2 linked regions of the Saccharobesus litoralis genome follow. The protein of the gene in region 1 interacts with the protein of each later gene in a pairwise test. Links are inferred from orthologs where the notes say so. Each region holds a gene or a part of one and is shown on either strand. Other genes may lie near its edges.

What was found.
Region 2: the proteins of ptsN (region 1) and trkA interact in binary tests that used the Escherichia coli proteins (3 or more experiments, as listed by UniProt). The link is inferred for Saccharobesus litoralis from one-to-one orthologs.

What each region holds. Positions count from the first base shown.
Region 1 is NZ_CP026604.1:5,396,204-5,404,251, forward strand. The notes cover bases 1,310-4,227. They hold ptsN (PTS IIA-like nitrogen regulatory protein PtsN), read left to right. Parts: upstream 1,310-2,502; coding sequence 2,503-2,952; downstream 2,953-4,227. Other genes in these bases: C2869_RS20625 (RNA polymerase factor sigma-54), read left to right, coding at 1,310-2,179; hpf (ribosome hibernation promoting factor), read left to right, coding at 2,207-2,494; rapZ (RNase adapter RapZ), read left to right, coding at 3,061-3,918; C2869_RS20645 (HPr family phosphocarrier protein), read left to right, coding at 3,922-4,200. Also shown: lptB (LPS export ABC transporter ATP-binding protein), read left to right, coding at 1-648; more of C2869_RS20625, read left to right, coding at 695-1,309; mgtE (magnesium transporter), read left to right, coding at 4,297-5,661; glycerol-3-phosphate 1-O-acyltransferase PlsB, read left to right, coding at 5,810-8,048. UniProt on the Escherichia coli protein: Seems to have a role in regulating nitrogen assimilation.
Region 2 is NZ_CP026604.1:2,412,457-2,425,375, forward strand. The notes cover bases 10,056-12,871. They hold trkA (Trk system potassium transporter TrkA), read right to left. Parts: upstream 12,244-12,871; coding sequence 10,867-12,243; downstream 10,056-10,866. Other genes in these bases: C2869_RS08420 (GAF domain-containing protein), read left to right, coding at 10,056-10,645; C2869_RS08425 (hypothetical protein), read left to right, coding at 10,620-10,808; rsmB (16S rRNA (cytosine(967)-C(5))-methyltransferase RsmB), read right to left, coding at 12,254-12,871. In the rest of the region: C2869_RS08390 (response regulator), read left to right, coding at 1-1,453; C2869_RS08395 (hypothetical protein), read left to right, coding at 1,459-1,998; amt (ammonium transporter), read left to right, coding at 2,347-5,796; glyQ (glycine--tRNA ligase subunit alpha), read left to right, coding at 5,978-6,907; glyS (glycine--tRNA ligase subunit beta), read left to right, coding at 6,907-8,973; C2869_RS08415 (hypothetical protein), read left to right, coding at 9,014-9,514; more of C2869_RS08420, read left to right, coding at 9,560-10,055; more of rsmB, read right to left, coding at 12,872-12,919. UniProt on the Escherichia coli protein: Part of the constitutive potassium transport systems TrkG and TrkH. May regulate the transport activity of TrkG and TrkH systems. Binds to NAD(+) and NADH.

The sequences.
Region 1 (8,048 bases):
AATTCTGGACAAATTGTCGGGCTACTTGGCCCTAACGGCGCAGGAAAAACAACCACTTTCTACATGATTGTGGGGTTAGTCGCTGCTGATAGCGGAGAAGTATCGCTAGACGACAAAGATATGACTCACTTCCCAATGCATGAAAGGGCAAGATTAGGGGTTGGCTATTTACCGCAAGATTCATCTATTTTTAGAAAATTGACCGTGCGTCAGAACATAATGGCTATTTTAGAAACAAACAAAGCACTAAATAGCCAACAAAGAGAAAATAAACTTGCAGAATTACTACAAGAGTTTCATATTGAACACATAGTCGATAGTTTAGGAATGAGTTTATCGGGTGGAGAAAGACGTCGCGTAGAAATTGCCCGAGCTTTAGCTGCAGACCCTAAATTTATCCTATTAGATGAACCTTTTGCTGGTGTTGATCCTATTTCAGTACTCGATATAAAAAGGATTATTACCCATTTAAAAGACAGAGGTATTGGCGTATTAATTACCGATCATAACGTAAGAGAAACGCTAGATGTTTGCGAAACAGCCTATATTGTTAGCCAAGGTAATCTCATTGCCTCTGGCAAACCGGAAAGTGTGTTAGCAAATAAACAAGTGAGAGAAGTGTATCTTGGCGAACAGTTTACACTTTAATGATGGTAAGCCAGCCTGTAACCGTGGCCAATAAACCGATTAGATAATGAAACAATCGTTACAATTAAAATTTAGCCAACAACTGACCATGACACCTCAGTTGCAACAAGCCATTCGCTTGCTGCAATTGTCGACCTTGGATTTACAACAAGAAATTCAAGATGCGATGGATGCTAATCCTCTGCTTGAACATGAAGAACAAGATAGTTTTGACAGCAACGAAAGCTTAGATTCAATCAAGGAGCCAGAATCTAACCTGCTAAATGGCTATGACGACACGCCAGAGCCTATTGCCGATACCAAACAAGAACTAGAGCGGACAGAAATTCCAGACCAATTAGTCACAGATACCACTTGGGATGACCATCTATCCCAGGGTGCCAGCCCAGCAGCTAAAAGCTCAAGTTATTCTGTTGCAGACGATACAATTTACCAAGGCGAAACCACTGAAACGATCCGTGACCACTTGTATTGGCAAATGGACCTGACCCCATTCTCACCAACCGATCAGGCAATTGCCACCGCAATTATCGATGCGGTAGACGACAGCGGTTATTTAACCGTTAGCGCTGAAGATATATTAGAGAGTATGGGCGATGACGAAGTTGAGCTAGACGAAGTTGAGGCTGTACTGAAACGCATTCAGTTATTTGATCCTATTGGTGTTGCGTCAAGAACCGCGCAAGAATGCTTACTGGTACAACTCAATCAATTTAGCCCAGAGACGCCTTGGCTTAAAGAAACTAAACAAATCATAGCCAATCATATCGACTTACTTGCCAATCGAGATTATCGAACCTTAAGCCGAAAAAGCCGGTTGAAAGAAGATCAACTGCGGGAAGTGATGAAACTCATTCATTCACTCAACCCTCGCCCTGGCAATGCAGTCATCGCGGAGGAAGCACAGTATATTGTCCCGGATGTTTCAGTGCGCAAAGAAAAAGATTCATGGATTGTTGAGCTAAATCCGGAAAGTGTGCCTAAACTTAAAGTAAACCAAGAATATGCTGCATTAAGTCGCACTGCGAAAAATTCAGCGGACACTCAATTTATTCGTTCTCATATGCAAGATGCAAAGTGGTTTATTAAAAGTTTGGAAAGCCGTAACGATACTTTACTCAAGGTCGCAAACTGCATTGTTGAACACCAACAAGGCTTTTTTGAGTATGGTGATGAAGCCATGAAGCCTATGGTGTTAAACGATATTGCCGAAGCAGTTGAAATGCATGAGTCGACAATTTCACGTGTGACTACACAAAAATACATGCACACGCCGCGCGGTATTTTTGAACTAAAATATTTCTTTTCCAGCCATGTCAGCACTGAGAATGGCGGCGAATGTTCATCTACCGCTATTCGCGCATTGATTAAAAAATTAGTAGCCGCTGAAAACCCAGCTAAACCGCTAAGTGACAGTAAAATCACCGACCTGTTAGCTGAACAAGGTATTCAAGTCGCTCGCCGTACCATAGCTAAGTACCGAGAAGCTTTGTCGATTCCACCATCAAACCAACGTAAGAGCCTACTTTAGGGCTCGCAACCATAGAAGGAAAAGCCTATGCAAATCAACTTAACTGGCCGCCATGTAGAAGTGACCGAGGCTTTAAAAACGTATGTCGACACAAAGTTTGCAAAACTAGAGCGACATTTTGATCATATAAACAATGTATATGTTATCCTAAGCGTGGAAAAGTTAGTGCAAAAAGCGGAAGCGACTTTGCATATTAACGGCGGAGAGATATTTGCCACGTCCGATCACCAGGATATGTATGCAGCGCTTGATTCATTAATTGACAAGCTCGACAGGCAAGTAATCAAACATAAAGAAAAATTAAAGAGTCATTAATCTGCTCAATGGAAATTGAACAACTAATCACTCCGGACTGCGTATTTTGCGCAGTTCCGGCTAAAAGCAAAAAAAGAATCCTTCAAGTTATTAGCCAATATGCGGCTAAACAGCTAGGGCAAACTGAAATACAAGAACAAGACATACTTGATGCCTTGCTAGCACGTGAAAAACTCGGCAGCACAGGTATAGGTCAAGGTATTGCCTTACCTCATGGTCGTCTTAATTGTAATAAAAGTTTAGCTTTGTTGTTAACCTCAGACGAAGCCATTGACTATGACGCGATAGACAATGCCCCAGTCAAAGTTTTCTTCGCATTACTTGCCCCTGAGTCTGAATGCCAAGACCACTTAAAGTCACTAGCACTAATAGCCGAAAAACTATCTGATAAAACTGTACTTAAAAGTGTGAAAAACGCTATAACCAATCAAGAGTTATACCAAGCAATCACTAATTAAGTTTGTTGTTAAGTTTATGGCAAGTTAAGTTCATGACTATAAATAGCTGAAAATAGTGGTATATTCTACTTGCTTATTTCAATAGGTTGTTAGTTTTAAGGAAAAACGATGTTACAGCTAGTCATTTTCACTGGTCGCTCAGGATCAGGTAAAACCGCTGCGTTACATAACCTTGAAGATTCAGGTTACTATTGTGTCGACAATATGCCGCTAGAGCTTTTGCTGTCGCTCATCAATACAATGCAAGGCAAAGCCGATAAAGTTGCGGTGACATTAGATATTCGTAATCTAACGTCTCCTTCTGAGAATCAAGTTTCCACCTATTTAGAGACATTACGTAATAAAGTCAGCTTACGTGTTGTTTACCTTGATTCGACTAATACCGCTTTGCTAAAGCGCTTTTCAGAATCAAGACGTATTCACCCACTCTCCTTACAAAACAGTGAGCTTAGCTTAGAAGAAGCGATTAAAGACGAAGAAAACCAATTAGACAGCATCAAGCAACAATCTGATTTAATTTTAGATACAACAGGGCTAAGCATTCATCAGTTAAACGACTTGGTTCATAGCGAAATACTTGGCACTAAAGCCAAGCAACTCAAGTTGGTATTCACTTCATTTGGTTTTAAGCACGGGCTTCCGCAAGATGCAGACTATGTGTTTGATGCGCGTTTTCTGCCTAATCCTCACTGGGTACCCGAACTAAGACCACTCACGGGTTTAGACCAACCGGTAATCGATTACTTAGCGCAAAGTCCAGAAGTGAGTGAATTCATCTGGCAAGTTAAAATCTTCCTTAAAACTTGGTTACCTGCGCTGGAGCGCAATAATCGCAGTTACGTGACTGTCGCCATTGGCTGTACAGGTGGCCAGCATAGGTCTGTGTATGTGGCACAAACATTAGCTGATGCCTTTAAACAAGAAAGAGATAACATCACCATTTTACATCGAGAGCAGCGTCGTTAGTTCATGTCAATTTGTGTATCAGAGTCACTCACCATAGTTAACAAGCTTGGGCTACATGCACGAGCGGCAACTAAGCTCGTTGAGCTAACCCAACAATTCCAATCGACAATTACCATTAGCTGCGAAGGTAAATCAGCCAACGCCCAAAGTGTTATGGCGCTTTTGCTGCTTGCTGGTGCGCAAGGCAAACAAATAACCGTACAATGCACTGGCGAAGATGCCCCAGCGGCATTAGAAGCCGTAAAAGCACTAATAGCCAATAAATTTGAAGAAGCTGAGTAGCCCTACTCCCCTGTGTTTTCAACACTAATAGTTAGAATTGCAAACAGGCTTGCGGTAGACTAAGCGCATAATATTTCTGATAAAGATCTGCGGGATATGCAGGACACCTTCGAACAAGACAATAGCCAAAACTTGCTAAGCGATATTAGCCATGCGCTAAGTCAAGGCATGTTTGTGCACGTGCGTAATATACTGCACGAGATGTCTGACGGAGATATAGCCCACGTCTTAGAGTCCTCACCCAGCAAACAACGCCATGTTATTTGGACATTAATTGACCCAGAGTTTCACGGCGACATTCTTGAAGAGCTATCTGAAGACGTTCGCAATAGCATCATCCAAAAAATGAACCCCTCAATGGTTGCCGAAGCCACTGAAGGGTTAGATACCGATGATCTTGCCGAAGTATTACGTAGCCTGCCCGATGAAACTTACCAAGCCGTTTTGCAATCGCTGGATGAGCAAGATCGTCATCGTGCAGAAAAAGCCCTAGGCTACGAGGAAGACACCGCCGGCGCTATCATGAATACGGATACCGTCACCATCCGTCCTGATGTGACTATTGAAGTCGTGAGTCGCTATCTCAGGTTGCGTGGCCATCTTCCAGAAGCAACTGACGTATTGTACGTGGTTGATGATCAAGACAAGTTACTCGGCACATTAAGTCTGGCAAAACTCGTGGTCACGTCAAACCCCGCGACTTTAGTGTCAGACATTATGGAAGAAGAAGCGGAAACTATCCCTGCGGATATGGACGAATCTGAAGTTGCTAAACAATTTGAGCGCCATAATTGGATATCAGCACCTGTTACCAATGAGCAAGGTCTACTATTAGGTAGGATCACCATAGATGATATTGTTGATATTATTCGTGAAGATGCCGAACATTCCATGATGAGTATGGCGGGTTTAGACGACGAAGAAGACACGTTTGCTCCCGTTATCAAAAGTACCCAGCGTCGCTCTATCTGGCTGGGTATTAATTTAATTACAGCATTATTGGCCGCTTTAGTTTCTAGTGCTTTTGAAGACATTCTTTCCCAACTCGCAGTTTTAGCTGTACTCAATACGATAGTACCCAGTATGGGCGGTATCGCAGGTAACCAAACATTAACCTTAGTGATCCGGGCAATGGCGGTAGGCCACGTTGCACCAACCAACGTGCGCTGGCTAATAATAAAAGAATTTACTATCGGCTTGCTGAATGGGGTTTTGTGGGCAGTATTGATTGCCTCTGTCGTCGCACTTTGGAAACAAGACTTATTACTCGGTGGGATTATTGCTTTTGCCATGCTAATGAATATGCTCGCAGCCGGCATTGCGGGTGTAAGTATTCCACTGATATTAAAACGCTTAGAAATAGACCCTGCTCTCGCTGGAGGCGTAATTTTAACAACCGTCACAGATGTAGTCGGTATATTTGCATTTTTAGGTACAGCCACTTGGCTATTAAGTGCTTAAGCAGGGTTTATATTTCCTCTTTTATATTTATCTATAACTAACTGACTATATCGCCACAAAAAATGTCATGGTTGTTGCGTAGGCTGAAAACGGCGCTCATGATATAATTATCTTCATATTTCATGCATATTTTTAGCTAAACTCAAATATGAGCGAACTTAACGCGGTGCTCAGCCATGTATTAAAATGGCCCGTTAGACCTTTTATTCGCACCAAAGTCATTCCAGCGCAATTAGAAGCTGAGATCAACATTGATCACGACAAGCCTTTATTTTACGTTTTAAAAGAAGAGTCAATTTTTGATCTGCTTGCTCTACAGCGCATCTGTAAAAAATTTGATCTACCGTCTCCATTTAGCAAAGTTAACGTCAATGGCACTCTCTACACGAGGTATATTTGCCTTGATCGTATGGCATCCAGCCTAAAGATTAAACGTAAACCGACAGAAGCTTTGTCGCAAGTCGAACAGTTACTTAAGCAACATAAAGAACAAACCGGTATTGATGCTCAATTAATCCCTTGTTTTTCAACTTGGGGACGTTACCCAGGTAAAGCTAACCTTGATGCTGATGTGGTCTTCAACGATCAACGCAAGCCAAGTGCTTTAGCAAAGTTTTTTATTGTTCTGTTTTCAGGGCGTCACAATCTCATTCAGTTCAGTCAACCCGTGTCCTGCCGAGAAGTCGCTGACGATCATGGTTCTGATAAAGCTATTGCCCAAAAACTGCTACGGGTAGCACGTTTTCATTTTCAACGCCAAAAGCTCGCGATTGCTGGCCCAAAGCTGTGGGAAAGAGATCAGCTAATTAATAGTTTATTAGCCTCGCCAGCATTAAAAAAAGTGATTGAAGACGAAGCTAAAAGTAAAAATATTAGTATCAATAAAGCCCGTGAAACCGCGCGCCAATACTTAGATGAAATGGCCGCAGACTATCGAGAAAATGCGGTACGTATTGGCGATCGCGTTCTTACTTGGATATGGAACAAGTTATATCATGGGATCCACATCACCAACGTAGAAACAGTGCGTAAGCTTGCCCATGAAGGTCACGAGGTAGTTTACGTACCTTGTCATCGCAGCCACATGGATTACTTACTATTAACCTATGTGATTTATCACGAGGGATTAGTTCCTCCTCATATTGCAGCGGGCATCAACTTAAACTTCTGGCCAATGGGGCCTATTTTTCGCCGTGGTGGTGCCTTTTTTATGCGCCGCTCATTTCGTGGTAACAAACTTTATTCAGCCGCTTTTAGAGAGTACATGGCACAACTTTTAAGTCGTGGCTATGCGATAAAATACTATCCTGAATCTGGCCGCTCACGTACAGGGCGCTTACTTAAGCCCAAAACAGGTATGTTGGCCATGACAGTGCAATCCGCTTTACGTGGTTTGGATCGCCCTATCACCTTGGTTCCTGTCTATATTGGCTATGAGCATGTAATGGAAGTCAGTACTTACATGCGCGAGCTTGGTGGTGCAGCTAAACAGAAAGAGTCATTCTGGCAAGTATTAGGTATATTGCGTAAATTGCGTCACTTTGGCCAAGGCTATGTTAATTTTGGCGAACCGATTAGCTTAAACAAACAACTCAATAGCAAAGTGGAGAACTGGCGCGAGGATATTCATCCAACCATTCCACAAAAACCCACTTGGTTTCCAGGCTTTGTCAACGATATTGCTCAGCAAGTGATGTGTAATATCAATCGAGCAGCGGCATTAAATGGCGTTAATTTATCAGCCCTAGCCTTACTTGCAGCACCTAAACATTCATTATTTAGAGACGATCTCGAAAATCAGCTCAAGCTATGTTTAGCTTTGCTTGAACAACATGCCCCTTTCTCTGAGCTAACCTTACCTCCGGATCCGCATCCCAAATTACTAGTCGAGCATGCGATTTCCATGGATAAGTACCAAGTCGAAAAAGGCAAGACTGACATTATTTCCTTAACGGATTCTGAAGCCGTATTACAAACATACTATCGCAACAATGTTTTGCATGTATTCTTGTTACCTTCACTCGCGGCCGCAAGCTTGATTGCGGACGCAAAAAATAACCGTGCAACCATACTAACTCAATGGCAAACTCTGCTACGGTTAATTGCCGGTGAGTACTTTTTAAAGTTTAGCCAAGCGCAGTTAGAAGCCCATCTCGACCATATTTTAGCAACACTTAAAGACTACAAAATGCTGACGATTGATAATCAGGAGTTACAGGCTATTCGTCATGCCGACTCTCGTTATCAACAATTACATTTATTAGCCAGCTACTGTCAAGAAACATTGCAGCGCTACGCAATTGTACTCGCTGTATTAGAGCAGACACCAGCGATTGCCAGAACCGATTTAGAAAGCCAAGCATTAGATCATGCTAAGCAATTAGCCA
Region 2 (12,919 bases), 3.0 Mb from region 1 along the record:
ATTACAGGCTGAGGTCGATGCGAAAGCCAATTTTCTAGCCAATATGAGTCATGAAATTCGCACGCCGCTAACGACTATTATCGGCTATACCGAAAGCTATTTGCGCGGTGATTTTGCTGATGACGAGCGACATGGCGCAGTAGAAGCCGTGGCGCGCAGTGGTAAGCACTTACTCAGTTTAATTAACGATATTTTGGATTTTTCTAAGCTTGAAGCTGGCCAATTGGATATAGACATAGTGTCAGTTAATTTACCTGAATTATTGCATCAGGTTTATCAAATGAGTGCGGAGCTGGCAAAAAGTAAGCCGATAACCTTAAGCTTTAGTTTAGCGCAACCCATCCCTCGGTATATTAAAACTGATCCCACTCGATTAAATCAGATTTTGTTAAACCTGCTATCCAATGCCATTAAGTTTACGGCTGAAGGTCAAGTCAGTTTAACTGTTCAGCCTTGTGAAATAGAAGGGCGCTCATTATTAAGGTTTGATGTAAAAGATAGCGGTATCGGTATTGCACAAGATAAGCTTAATAAATTATTTGGTGCCTTTAGTCAGCTCGATCCTTCCACGACTAGGAAGTATGGTGGAACAGGACTCGGGTTAAATATAACCAGAAGCTTGTGTCACAAGTTATCAGGTACAATTTCGGTTGAAAGTGAACTGAATGAAGGCAGTGTATTTAGTGCTTTTATTGAATTACAGTCAGAAACGGACAGTGATTGGGTAGCGCAATACGACTTTACTCGCTATCAGTCCATGCCCTCAGCACTGTCCCAAATTACACAGGATGAAATAACCGGACATATTTTGCTGGCCGAAGATCATGATGAAAATCGCAAGCTATTCGCCATGATTCTGCGCTCTTTGGGATTGGATGTAGATACGGTCGCCAATGGTATTGAAGCGGTAGAGCAAGCATTAATAGCAGATTATGATTTGATATTAATGGATATTCAGATGCCGATGATGGATGGTATTACCGCGTTTGAAACCTTACAGCAAGCCGGTTGTGATACGCCAGTTATTGCTTTAACAGCTAATGTAATGGTGCATGACGTTGAAAAGTATTTAAACATTGGTTTTATTGATCATTGTGCTAAACCCTTGGATAGACAAGATTTAATTAATAAAGTGAAACGCTATGTTGTCTTGTCAGATACCCAGCCTGAAATAAATCAGGCAGCGATGGCGCAGTTACAGCAAGATTTCAAAGCTAAATGCCATGAGTACGCAGCTGATTTGCAACAAGCTTATAGCAAACAAAATACCGAGCGATTGAAAAAATTTGTTCATTTAATTAAAGGTTCAGCAGCTTCGTTGGGATACCCTGAATTAACCGAGGAAGCGACTAAATTAGAAACCCCATTGTTAGCCAGTAGTTCAATTAATTTGGCTGATTTAGATGTGCAACCTTTATTAAATTTGTTGAGAGAACTCGCGGCCAACACCTAACAGGTATGAAATATTTTTTAAGCTTGGTATTTTCTTTTCTTTTATTTAGCCCTGCCGTCGCTAAAGAACAATACTTTATTCAAATTGGCAAATGCCATTTGCAAAAGTGTGTGGCAGATCGCGTCGCCAAAGCTTTAGCGCTTAATTATAAAATATCGGTTCATCGTTCCACATCAACCCAATTACTTTATCAAGTGATCTCAGCATTTGCCTTATCAGAAGCCGATGCTGATATTTATCAGTCTGAATTAAAGAAAGATCGCCAACTGGCACAACATTTATCGTTAGAGGGTGACGATTTAGGTTACTACTTAAATTTGGGTTATTTTGAATCTATCGCACTAGCCTATCAAATTAAAGACCAAGCTCAGACTATCTTAAAGGGAGAGATGATTAGTTTTCGCATTCGTCAGCGTGAGCATAAAGACGAAGCGAGTAAAATTTTAATCGGCCCTTTTGCTAATTTTCAACAGGCTTTAGTTGAATCTAAAAAAGTCAGGAAAACACCTGATTTTCCCTCTGCCTTTGTTACACAGATCGAATAAATAGTTCGGTCGTCAAATTAATGGCAATAATATTGCTTATCTAACTTTGAGTCGTTACACAATTTTAACGAAAACTTTAAATGCAATTGGCTAAATCTTCACCGGCCTTGCATTGAGCCATAGTCAAAGCGATCGGGTTTTAGGGCAGGTTTCTAGTTCCAGACGAAACCTAAGTACCTACATCCATGTAGGCAAAGCCGTCAAGCTTCGAGACCCTATGAGCATATGCTTTATTATGTGATTGGGGCGAGTAAGTGCTGACAATGAACCATAAAACTTGAGCGAGAAGACTATTCCCCCCCTTGTTAAAGTTTTGGTTGGTCGTTAAAACATATCGGAGGACGATAGATGGACTTAGATCTTCTTTGGTTAATGATAAGCACTATTTTGGTGCTTATGATGCAAGCTGGTTTTTTGTGCTTAGAATCAGGCTTAACCCGAGCTAAAAACTCGATAAATGTTGCCATCAAAAATTTAGCCGATCTGATCTTAGTTTTTTTATTGTGGTGGTTGTTTGGTTTTGGTTTGGCTTTTGGAGAAAGCGAAATCGGATTATGGGGCTCGGACCACTTTTTACTCGAAATTGGTAACAATGATGCCAAGTTGGGCGTATTCTTTTTATTTCAAGCCATGTTTTGTGCGACGGCCGTTACTATTATTTCTGGCGCCATTGCCGAGCGCACCAAATTTAATGCCTATCTGGCTATTGCCATCATCGTCACTTTGTTTACCTATCCTATTTTTGCGCATTGGGTATGGGGCGGCGCTTTAAGCCAATCAGCTGTTTTATTAGCAAGTTGGGGATTTGTCGATTTTGCCGGTGCAACTGTTGTACATAGTTTAGGTGGTTGGGTCGCGTTAGCCGCGGTCATTGTTATTGGGCCGCGCTCCGGAGTATTCAGTAAAAAAAATGGCGTTGTTCCGCCCAGTAATTTAACTTTGGCGACTCTAGCGAGTGTGTTTTTTCTATTGGGTTGGATTGGTTTTAATGGCGGAAGCACGCTGGCGTTTAACAATGAGCTGCCTAAGATCTTGATCAATACGATTTTGGCTGCCATGGCGGGTGGTGTGGCCGCTTATTTAGTCAGTCAGTGGTTACGTCATCCTAATTTGCAACTTAGCGTTGTTCCAGTCAATGGCCTGATTGCGGGGTTGGTCGCGATCACGGCAACCTGTCATGCGGTGGATCAAACGCAAGCCTTTGTTATTGGGGCAATAGGTGGCTTGATCTATGTATACGGCAGTATTTTGCTATTGAAGCTTAAAATAGATGATGCAATAGGTGCCATTCCAGTTCACTTATTTGCGGGAATTTGGGGCACGTTAGCGGTCGGATTATTTGCTGATCTTTCTACACTTAACACGGATATGACGCGCATTGAGCAAATTGGCGTGCAATGCTTGGGTATCGCCATTTGCGGTTTATGGGCTTTTGGCACCACTTTTTGTTTACTGAAAGGTTTGAATTATTTTTATCGCTTGAGAGTGACAGCTCGACAAGAACATATAGGCTTAAATGTGGCCGAGCATGGCGCTAAAACTGATCTGGTTGATTTTTTAGTTGCGGTGAATGAGGCCGATTTGGATGAAGATTTATCAAAACGTTTGCCAGTAGAGCCGTTTACGGAAGTCGGACAAATTGCCCAGCAATATAACAAAATGATTTCGCGTGCAGAGCAAGCGGTACATAAAACCACCACGATAGTTAAAGATGTACAAGCGGGCATAGTTACCTTAAATGCGTCAGCTTGGGTGCTTAGTGTTAATCCCGCGGCGGATAAAATATTTGCTGGGCAAGGGCGGTATCAAGGCAAAACATTTGAGCAATTAATTCAAGTGAAAAGTATTTATGAGGTCGCAGTGCAGCGTGAAATAACGCATAAGCCTTGGCCGGAAATTTTAAAAGAAAATGGTCATATTTATTTAGAAGGCCAACCGAAAAACACATTAAATTTAGTTTATTTAGATATTGTCATCACTAACAGTAGCTACAATGATAAAGAGTATATTTGCCTAGTTCATGATATTACTCAGCAAAAAAGTGCAGAAGAAGCGCTGTTTCAAGAAAAGGAAAAAGCGAAAACCACCTTAGACTCTATTGGTGATGGGGTTATTTCGACCTCTCCTTCCGGTGAAATTCAATACATTAATCAAACTGCCGAAAAACTCACAGGTTGGCGTCAAGCGGATGCGCTGGGTAAAAAGTTGCATAGCGTATTTTGCGCAGTTAATAACCTCACGGAACACCCGAGTGATAGTTTGATCCGGCAAATTAAACAATCACGAGATACCTTAATTACCGAACAGAGTAAGCTGTTATTTTGTCGAGATGGCCAAGTTTATGCTATTCGCTATACCGCTGCGCCCATATTTAATCGCGCGCAACAGTTAACTGGTATTGTGATCGTATTTCAAGATGTAACTCACACGCAACGCATTCAGCGCAAGCTGAACTATCAAGCGACCCATGATGCGTTAACCGATTTATATAATCGCCGAGAATTTGATAATCGGCTGCGTCATTTGATAGACAATATTGTTGCGGGGGAAGGTCAGGCGCGTGTTCAGCATGTCCTGATTTATATCGATTTAGACCAATTTAAAATTGTCAATGATGTGTGTGGTCACGCAGCTGGTGACCAATTACTCAAGCAAGTCAGTCAACATATGCAACGCTTTGTTAGGGCACAAGATATGCTGGCTCGATTGGGTGGGGATGAGTTCGCTATTTTGTTATACAACTGTCCGTTAGCAAAGGGGCAAGCCATTGCTGAAAAAATTAGGCAAGTGGTGCGTGATTATCGTTTTGCGTGGCAAGGTAAAGAGTATGCGGTGACGACTAGTATTGGCATTGTGGCTATCAATGAAAATAGCCGCAATTTAGCGGAAGTGGTGAATCAAGCTGATTCAGCTTGTTATACCTCGAAAAAACGCGGCAAAAATCAAGTTAATGTTTACCAGCCAGCCGATAATGAGATCCAGCGTCATAAGCAACAAGTGCAATGGGTTAGCCGGTTGCAACAAGCGATTGATCAGGATAATGGCTTTGAGTTGTATTTTCAGAAAATTGTTGCGGCTAATCCGGATGATCCTAGTTTGCAGTTTGAAATACTGCTGCGCCTACGTGATGAAAACCATGAGTTGATCCCACCAAATGCCTTTTTGCCTTCTGCTGAACGCTACAATTTGATCCAAGCGATTGATAAATGGGTAATACAGCGAACGTTTGCATGGTTAGCTACGCATCGTAGTCGACTGCCGCACAACAACATGAAATGTGCGATCAACTTATCGGGTAAATCATTAAATGATGCGGAAGTGATCCAGGTGATTGATCAGTGCCAAGCGAAATATCAAATCGCGCCACACATTATTTGTTTTGAAATTACTGAAACGGCTGCGATTGATAACTTGTCCTTGGCGTCCCAGTTTATTATTCAGTTAAAGAACAAAGGTTTTCGTTTTGCGCTTGATGACTTTGGCGCTGGCTTGTCTTCATTTAATTATTTGAAGAATTTACCGGTCGACTTTTTAAAAATAGATGGCTCGTTTGTGCGTCAAGTCGATCAAGATCCACTTGATCAAGCTATGGTGCAATCTGTTGCCAATATAGGCAAAACTTTGGGCATTAAAACCATAGCTGAGTATGTTGCGTCACCTAATATCGTCAGTTATCTACAAGCGGCGGGTGTTGATTATTTACAGGGCTATCACATTCATAAACCCGAGCCATTAGATAATTTAGCTAAGCAATTTATGGCTAAATCCGCAAATCAACAAGAAGCATTGCCAAGCTAGTTTTGTGCTTAGGGGCGCAATCAGGCTTGGTTTGTCATAATTAATTCCCAAAAACTCACGCTTTTCGTGCACTAACCTCGGATAAAGCCTACTCTCTGGCGGTATAGTGCGCTAAAATTCTCGCCATTTCGTGGCCGCTGGTGCTGCAGTTTCAAATAATACGCAGAAGAATATCCGATTTATGGAAAAGTACGACATTAAAACCTTTCAAGGTATGATTTTGGCCTTGCAAGATTATTGGGCCGAAAAAGGCTGTACCATAGTTCAACCGTTAGATATGGAAGTGGGCGCTGGTACCTTCCACCCTATGACATTCTTACGTTCAATTGGTCCTGAACCGCAAAACTGTGCATATGTGCAGCCGTGTCGTCGTCCTACCGATGGCCGTTATGGTGAAAACCCTAACCGTTTACAGCATTACTACCAATTCCAAGTTTTGTTAAAGCCATCACCTAAGAATATTCAAGAGTTATATTTAGGTTCGTTAGAACTACTCGGTTTTGACACCCAAACCCATGATGTACGCTTTGTTGAAGATAACTGGGAATCACCGACTTTAGGTGCATGGGGCTTAGGCTGGGAAGTTTGGCTTAACGGTATGGAAGTCACTCAGTTTACCTATTTCCAACAAGTGGGTGGCTTAGAGTGTAAGCCGGTATCAGGTGAGATCACTTATGGTATTGAACGCTTAGCTATGTATGTGCAAGGCGTCGATAGCATTTACGATTTAGTTTGGACTGACGGGCCTATGGGGAAAGTTACCTATGGCGATATTTTCCATCAAAATGAAGTGGAGCAATCGGCCTACAACTTTGAACATGCGGATGTTGATGCGTTATTTAAGCAATTTGACCAATGTGAAAAAGACAGCCAAGCCTTAATTGAAAAAGGCTTACCTTTACCGGCTTACGAGCAAGTGATGAAGGCATCTCACGCGTTTAACTTGCTAGATGCGCGTCATGCTATCTCGGTGACCGAGCGTCAGCGTTATATTCTTCGTGTGCGTACGTTAGCAAAAGCCTGTGCCGAATCTTACTATGCAGCCCGTGAAGCATTGGGTTTCCCTATGCTTAAAACAACAAAAACAGTGCAAAGTGAGGGAGCAGAGTAATGGCTGATAATTTATTAATTGAAATTGGTACTGAAGAGTTACCACCAAAAGCGTTGCGTAAACTAGCTGAAGCGTTTGCAGAAAATATTCAAGCAGGCTTAGAAGCCGCAGAGCTTGGTTTTACAGCGGTAAACTGGTTAGCTTCTCCGCGTCGCTTAGCGGTTAAAGTTTCAGAGCTAGCAGCACAACAAGCTGATAAAGTCGTTGAAAAACGTGGCCCAGCAGTACAAGCCGCATTTGATGCTGATGGCAATCCAACTAAAGCGGCCTTAGGTTGGGCTCGTGGTAATGGTATTAGTATTGAACAAGCCGAGCGTTTAGAAACACCTAAAGGCGCATGGTTACTGCATAAAGCCGAAGTTAAAGGTAAAGGTGTAGCCGAACTTATTCCAGACATTGCTGAAAAAGCCTTAGCTAAATTACCTATCCCTAAGCCGATGCGCTGGGGCGCGACGGATACGCAGTTTATTCGCCCTGTGCATACAGCCACCATCTTATATGGCGCGACTTCAATTGATGCTGAATTACTCGGTGTTAAAACAGGCTTAGAACTGCAAGGCCATCGTTTCCATCATCAAGGTGCTGTGGCGATTAGCCATGCTGATGAATACGAAAACGTATTACGTGACGCTTTTGTGGTTGCAGATTTTAATGAGCGTAAATCTGCCATTAAAGCGCAAGCTGAAGCCAAAGCGACTGAGCTTGGCGGTGTCGCTGATATTGATGATGATTTACTTGATGAAGTCACCGGCTTAGTTGAATGGCCTGTGGTGTTAGTTGCCTCTTTTGAAGAAGAGTTTTTGGCTGTACCGGATGAAGCGTTAATTTACACCATGAAAGGCGATCAAAAGTACTTCCCTGTGCTTGATCAAAATGGTGCGCTAATTAATAAGTTTATCTTTGTTTCTAATATCGAAAGTAAAGACCCAAGTCAGGTTATTGCCGGTAATGAGAAAGTTGTGCGTCCACGTTTAAAAGATGCCGAATTCTTCTTTGAAACCGATAAAAAGAAAACGTTAGAAAGCCGCCTAGAAAGCCTAAAAAGTGTTTTGTTCCAGAAGCAACTGGGAACCTTATTTGAAAAGTCAGAGCGTATTGCTGAATTAGCCGCTTATATCGCCGAGCAAATTTGTGCTGACGCAACTAATGCTAAGCGCGCCGGTTTATTAAGTAAAACGGACTTAATGACTGAAATGGTCATGGAGTTTACCGGTACGCAAGGTGCTATGGGTATGCATTATGCGCGTTTAGACGGTGAGCACGAAGAAGTTGCCTTAGCGCAAAATGAGCAATACATGCCGCGTTTTGCCGGTGATGAGCTGCCTAAAGGCTTGGTTTCTTGTGCTGTTGCACTAGCTGACAAGTTTGATACTTTAGCTGGTATTTTCGGTATTGGCATGTTGCCTAAAGGTGATAAAGACCCATTTGCATTACGTCGTGCTGCTATCGGTGCATTACGCATTATTGTTGAACGTGAATTAAACTTAGATATTGCTGATGTTACTGCCAAAGCAGTCAGCTTATTTGCAGACAAGCTAACTAATGACAAAGTTGAAGCCGATGTTATCGACTTTATTTTTGGTCGTTTCCGTACTTGGTATCAAGATCAAGGCTTTGAAGTTGAGCTTATCCAAGCGGTATTAGCGCAGCGCCCAACCGAGCCACTCGATTTCGATCAACGCGTAAAAGCTGTTGCTGCGTTTAAGCAGTTAGACGCAGCTGAAGCGTTAGCGGCCGCGAATAAGCGGGTTGGCAACATCTTAGCCAAGTATGATGGCGAACTAAGTGACACGGTTGATAGTCAACTATTACAAGAAGATGCTGAAAAAGTATTAGCCCAAGCGGTAGCTGAGCAAACTTCTGTATTAGAGCCAGTATTTGCTGAGCGTCAATACGCTAAAGCTTTAAGTGAATTGGCTGGTTTACGCGAGGCGGTAGATAGCTTCTTTGATAATGTCATGGTGATGGCTGATGATGAAGCGGTTAAACAAAATCGCTTGGTTTTACTCAGTCAATTACGTGGTTTGTTCCTGCGTATTGCTGATATTTCTGTGTTGCAGAAATAGTTAGCGCGTAGAGGCTATAGTCAGTTTAAAGAGTAATATTATGAAATTACGAGCTTTTCTCGCAACCTGTTTAACAACGACTTTGCTGTTAGCGGGTTGTGCGAGCCAGCCTACTCAAGTACCTGAAGAAGACCGCTCTGAGTATTTATACTTACGAGGTAGTTTTACTTGGTTTGATGCGGAAGACGACTACAAAGTCGAAAAAGTCGCTGGCCAGCTTTATAAAACAACGGTTGAGTTAGTGGCTGATGGTCAAGCTTATGAGTTTAAGTTTGCCGATGAAAGTTGGTCTCGTGGTCGTAACTGTGGTTATGCTAACAAAAACCAAGATGAAGTGGTTGAGATCGGTAATAAAGTAAAAGCAAACTGTGGTGCCAAATTTGAATTCTTTCGTTTTACCCCGAAAGAATCAGGCAAGTATGACTTTTTTATTGATTATGGCCAAAGTGAGCAATCACCTAGTATTTGGATCAGCGCTTACCAACCGGATTTGATTGATAAGGTGGTTGATCCCATTAAAAATAATATGCCGGATCTATAGTCCGGCATATTTTAGGGCTATTTATTATATTAAAAGGATTTATAAATGTATCAACCGAAAGACAATCTTCAATCTTTCATGAAGCAAGCGAAAGCGAATAACCTCTATTCAGATAGGATTGTTGAAAATGTTTTATTGTTTTCAAATATTTGGACTACGTTACTTGCTCCGATTCTTATGGGATTTGGAATTTCTTATATTTGGGGTCTTGAAAACGTACAGAATGCAGAGCCATTTTTTTATGCATTTGGTCTAATTTTTCTCTTAGTTCATCTTACTGTCGCTTATGTTGTTCATCAGAACAATAGTAAGTTTTCACTATATTCTCAAGCTGTAGAATTAGAACAAGAGTACTCATCTTCCCTAAGTGAGTTAAGAAGCGAGCTTGCTAGGTACAAGCATGGAGTTAAAACTTTATCTAAATTGTATAGTAATCAGCTAACTTCGCTCTACATTATTTCTTTTACAACGGATCAAGCAATTGGTTTATTTCAAAAGCTAGATAATAGTTTTAACGGAGTAAAGGAGAAAGACTTTTGGGATACTGTTAGGGAGCATCTTAATTCAATAATGATGCCTATTGTTATTGAGAGGGAAGCTTTATTTGATTTTAAGTCTGAGGACTTATTCAATGTAGCGCTATATTTCTACAATGAAGATGATGATCGACTCTTTGTTGTCTCAAGAGAGTGTGATAGTAGACTTCCACAAAGGAATAGACAGTGGAAACCGGGACATGGGCATGTAGGTTTATCTTTTTTACATAAAGAAGCAAAAATTTGCCCGGACATTACTTTAAGCCATGAACTAGCTAAAAGTGCTGAAGATGCTGATGATAATAGAAAGTATCGTAGCTTTATCTCAATACCGATATTGCGATGTGATGATAATGGAGATGTTAACAATGGGATTAATCCGTTGGGCGTCATTGTACTGACAAGTGCAAAAGTAGAGCAGTTTATTGAGGCAAGAGACTTACAGTTTCTAACTATTATTTCAAAGTTTCTTGCAATATACTTATCATCAGTAGATTCTTTTATTACTCATAATGATTTACATGCGGATGAGCTAGAAGAAAAAGCATACAGTAATCAAGGGGAAGAGCATGAAGTCGATATCAAATCAGAATAACCGCAAGGAAAGTAATTTGCGCTCTGTTAGTTTATCTACTGGGTATGACTTAGCTAAGGCAACCAATAGTGGCGAAAATTACAACCCATCTAAAATTGATAGCTGGTTTAGTGAACAACGAAAAAAATCCCTGAAATTTGCTCAAAAGTTTATTGAAAGCTAGTTATTTTATTAGTTGTCGTGACTGACAGTTTGTCGGGCTAACTTTAAGCCCGATCTACCTAAAAGAACAGTGCGCTTGGCTGGAACAGCTTTTCGACTTCCGTAATATACTTCTTATCAACTAAAAACATCACTACGTGATCATCGGTTTCAATAACCGTGTCACTGTGAGCAATCAGTACTTCGTCTTTGCGTACAATCGCACCGATAGTGGTTGCCGGTGGTAGCTTGATATCAGCAATTCGACGTCCGACAACTTTTGAGGTTTCTTGGTCGCCATGGGCGATAGCTTCAATCGCTTCGGCTGCGCCTTTACGTAACGAGTAAACGTTAACAATGTCGCCTTTGCGCACATGGGTTAGTAGCGCTGAAATCGTCGCTTGTTGTGGCGAAATGGCAATATCTATTTCGCCACCTTGCACTAAATCGACATAGGCACCGTGTTGGATCAACACCATGGTTTTTTGCGCGCCAAGACGTTTTGCTAGCATGGCAGACATGATATTGGCTTCATCGTCGTTGGTGACAGCGATAAAAACGTCAACCTGTTCGATATGTTCTTCGTTTAATAACTCGGGATCGGAAGCGTCTCCGGCAAAGACAATCGTACGTTCTAAGGTTTCTGATAAATAGGTGGCGCGCTCTTCATTGCGCTCAATCAGTTTAACGCGATGCGTTTGTTCTAATTGGCGTGCCAAACCGGCTCCAATGTTACCACCACCAGCAATCATCACGCGTTTATATGAAGCTTCAAGCTTTTGCAATTCACTCATGACAGCACGAATGTGTTTGGTGGCCGCGACAAAAAATACTTCGTCATCGGCTTCGATTATGGTTGTACCCATAGGGCGAATAGGTCTGCCTTGACGATAAATAGCCGCTACTCGGGTATCTACATGCGGCATGTGTTGCCGTAAAGCGGATAACGCATGGCCAACTAATAAGCCGCCATAGTAGGCTTTAACCGCCACTAAAGAAACTTTGCCACTGGCAAATGCCATGACTTGCAGTGCCCCAGGGTAGTCGATTAAGCGGCGAATATATTTAGTCACCAATTGTTCAGGGGCAATAATATGATCCACAGGGATATCGTGGTTTTTAAACAACTGTTTGCGAAATTGAATATATTCTTGTGAGCGAATTCGAGCAATTTTAGTTGGCGTGTGAAACAAACTGTACGCTATTTGACAAGCTACCATATTGGTTTCATCGCTACTGGTTACCGCGATCACCATATCCGCGTCTTCTGCGCCAGCCTTTTCTAAAATCGCTGGATGTGAGGCATGGCCAACAACCACTTGTAAGTCGAACTTATCTTGCAATTCACGCAGACGAGAAGTGCGTGAGTCGACAATGGTGATCTCATTTTTTTCACCAACTAAGTTTTCTGCAAGCGTGCGTCCTACGCGGCCAGCGCCTAAGATTATGATTTTCATATTGTTGTTTTTATTTCAATTTACGCAAGCGAGCGTAATAGAAACCATCCATATTCTGGCTACCTGGCAAAATCTGCCATCCGGGATCGGTTGCCGTTTCACTATCAAAAATAGGTACAAGCTCGGCGTCGCTTTGCTCTTGCAAAAAGCGCGTGATTTGCTGTTTGTTTTCAATAGGCAGCACCGAACAAGTTGCATATAGCAATATGCCACCGGGCTTAACAATTTGCCACATTTGCTTGAGGATTTTTTGTTGCAAATCAGCTAATACGCTAATGTCTTCTGGACGGCGTAAATACATAATATCGGGGTGACGACGGATCACACCAGTGGCAGAGCAAGGTGCATCAAGTAATACGCGGTCAAAAAGTTGGCCATCCCACCACTGATTGACCTGACTGGCGTCACCAGCCAATATTTCGGCTTGCAGTTGTAAGCGGTGTAAGTTTTCGTTAACCCGATTTAAGCGCTGCATATCTATATCTAACGCCACAACTTGGCCGACATCTGGGGTATGGCTGAGTATATGGGCTGTTTTGCCACCTGGGGCTGCACAGCAATCTAAAATACGCTCGCCGGCTTGCGCATCTAATAATAGTGCGGCTTGTTGTGCGGCTTTGTCTTGTACTGTACAGCTACCTTGGGCAAACCCAGGTAATTTATCTACATTCACAGC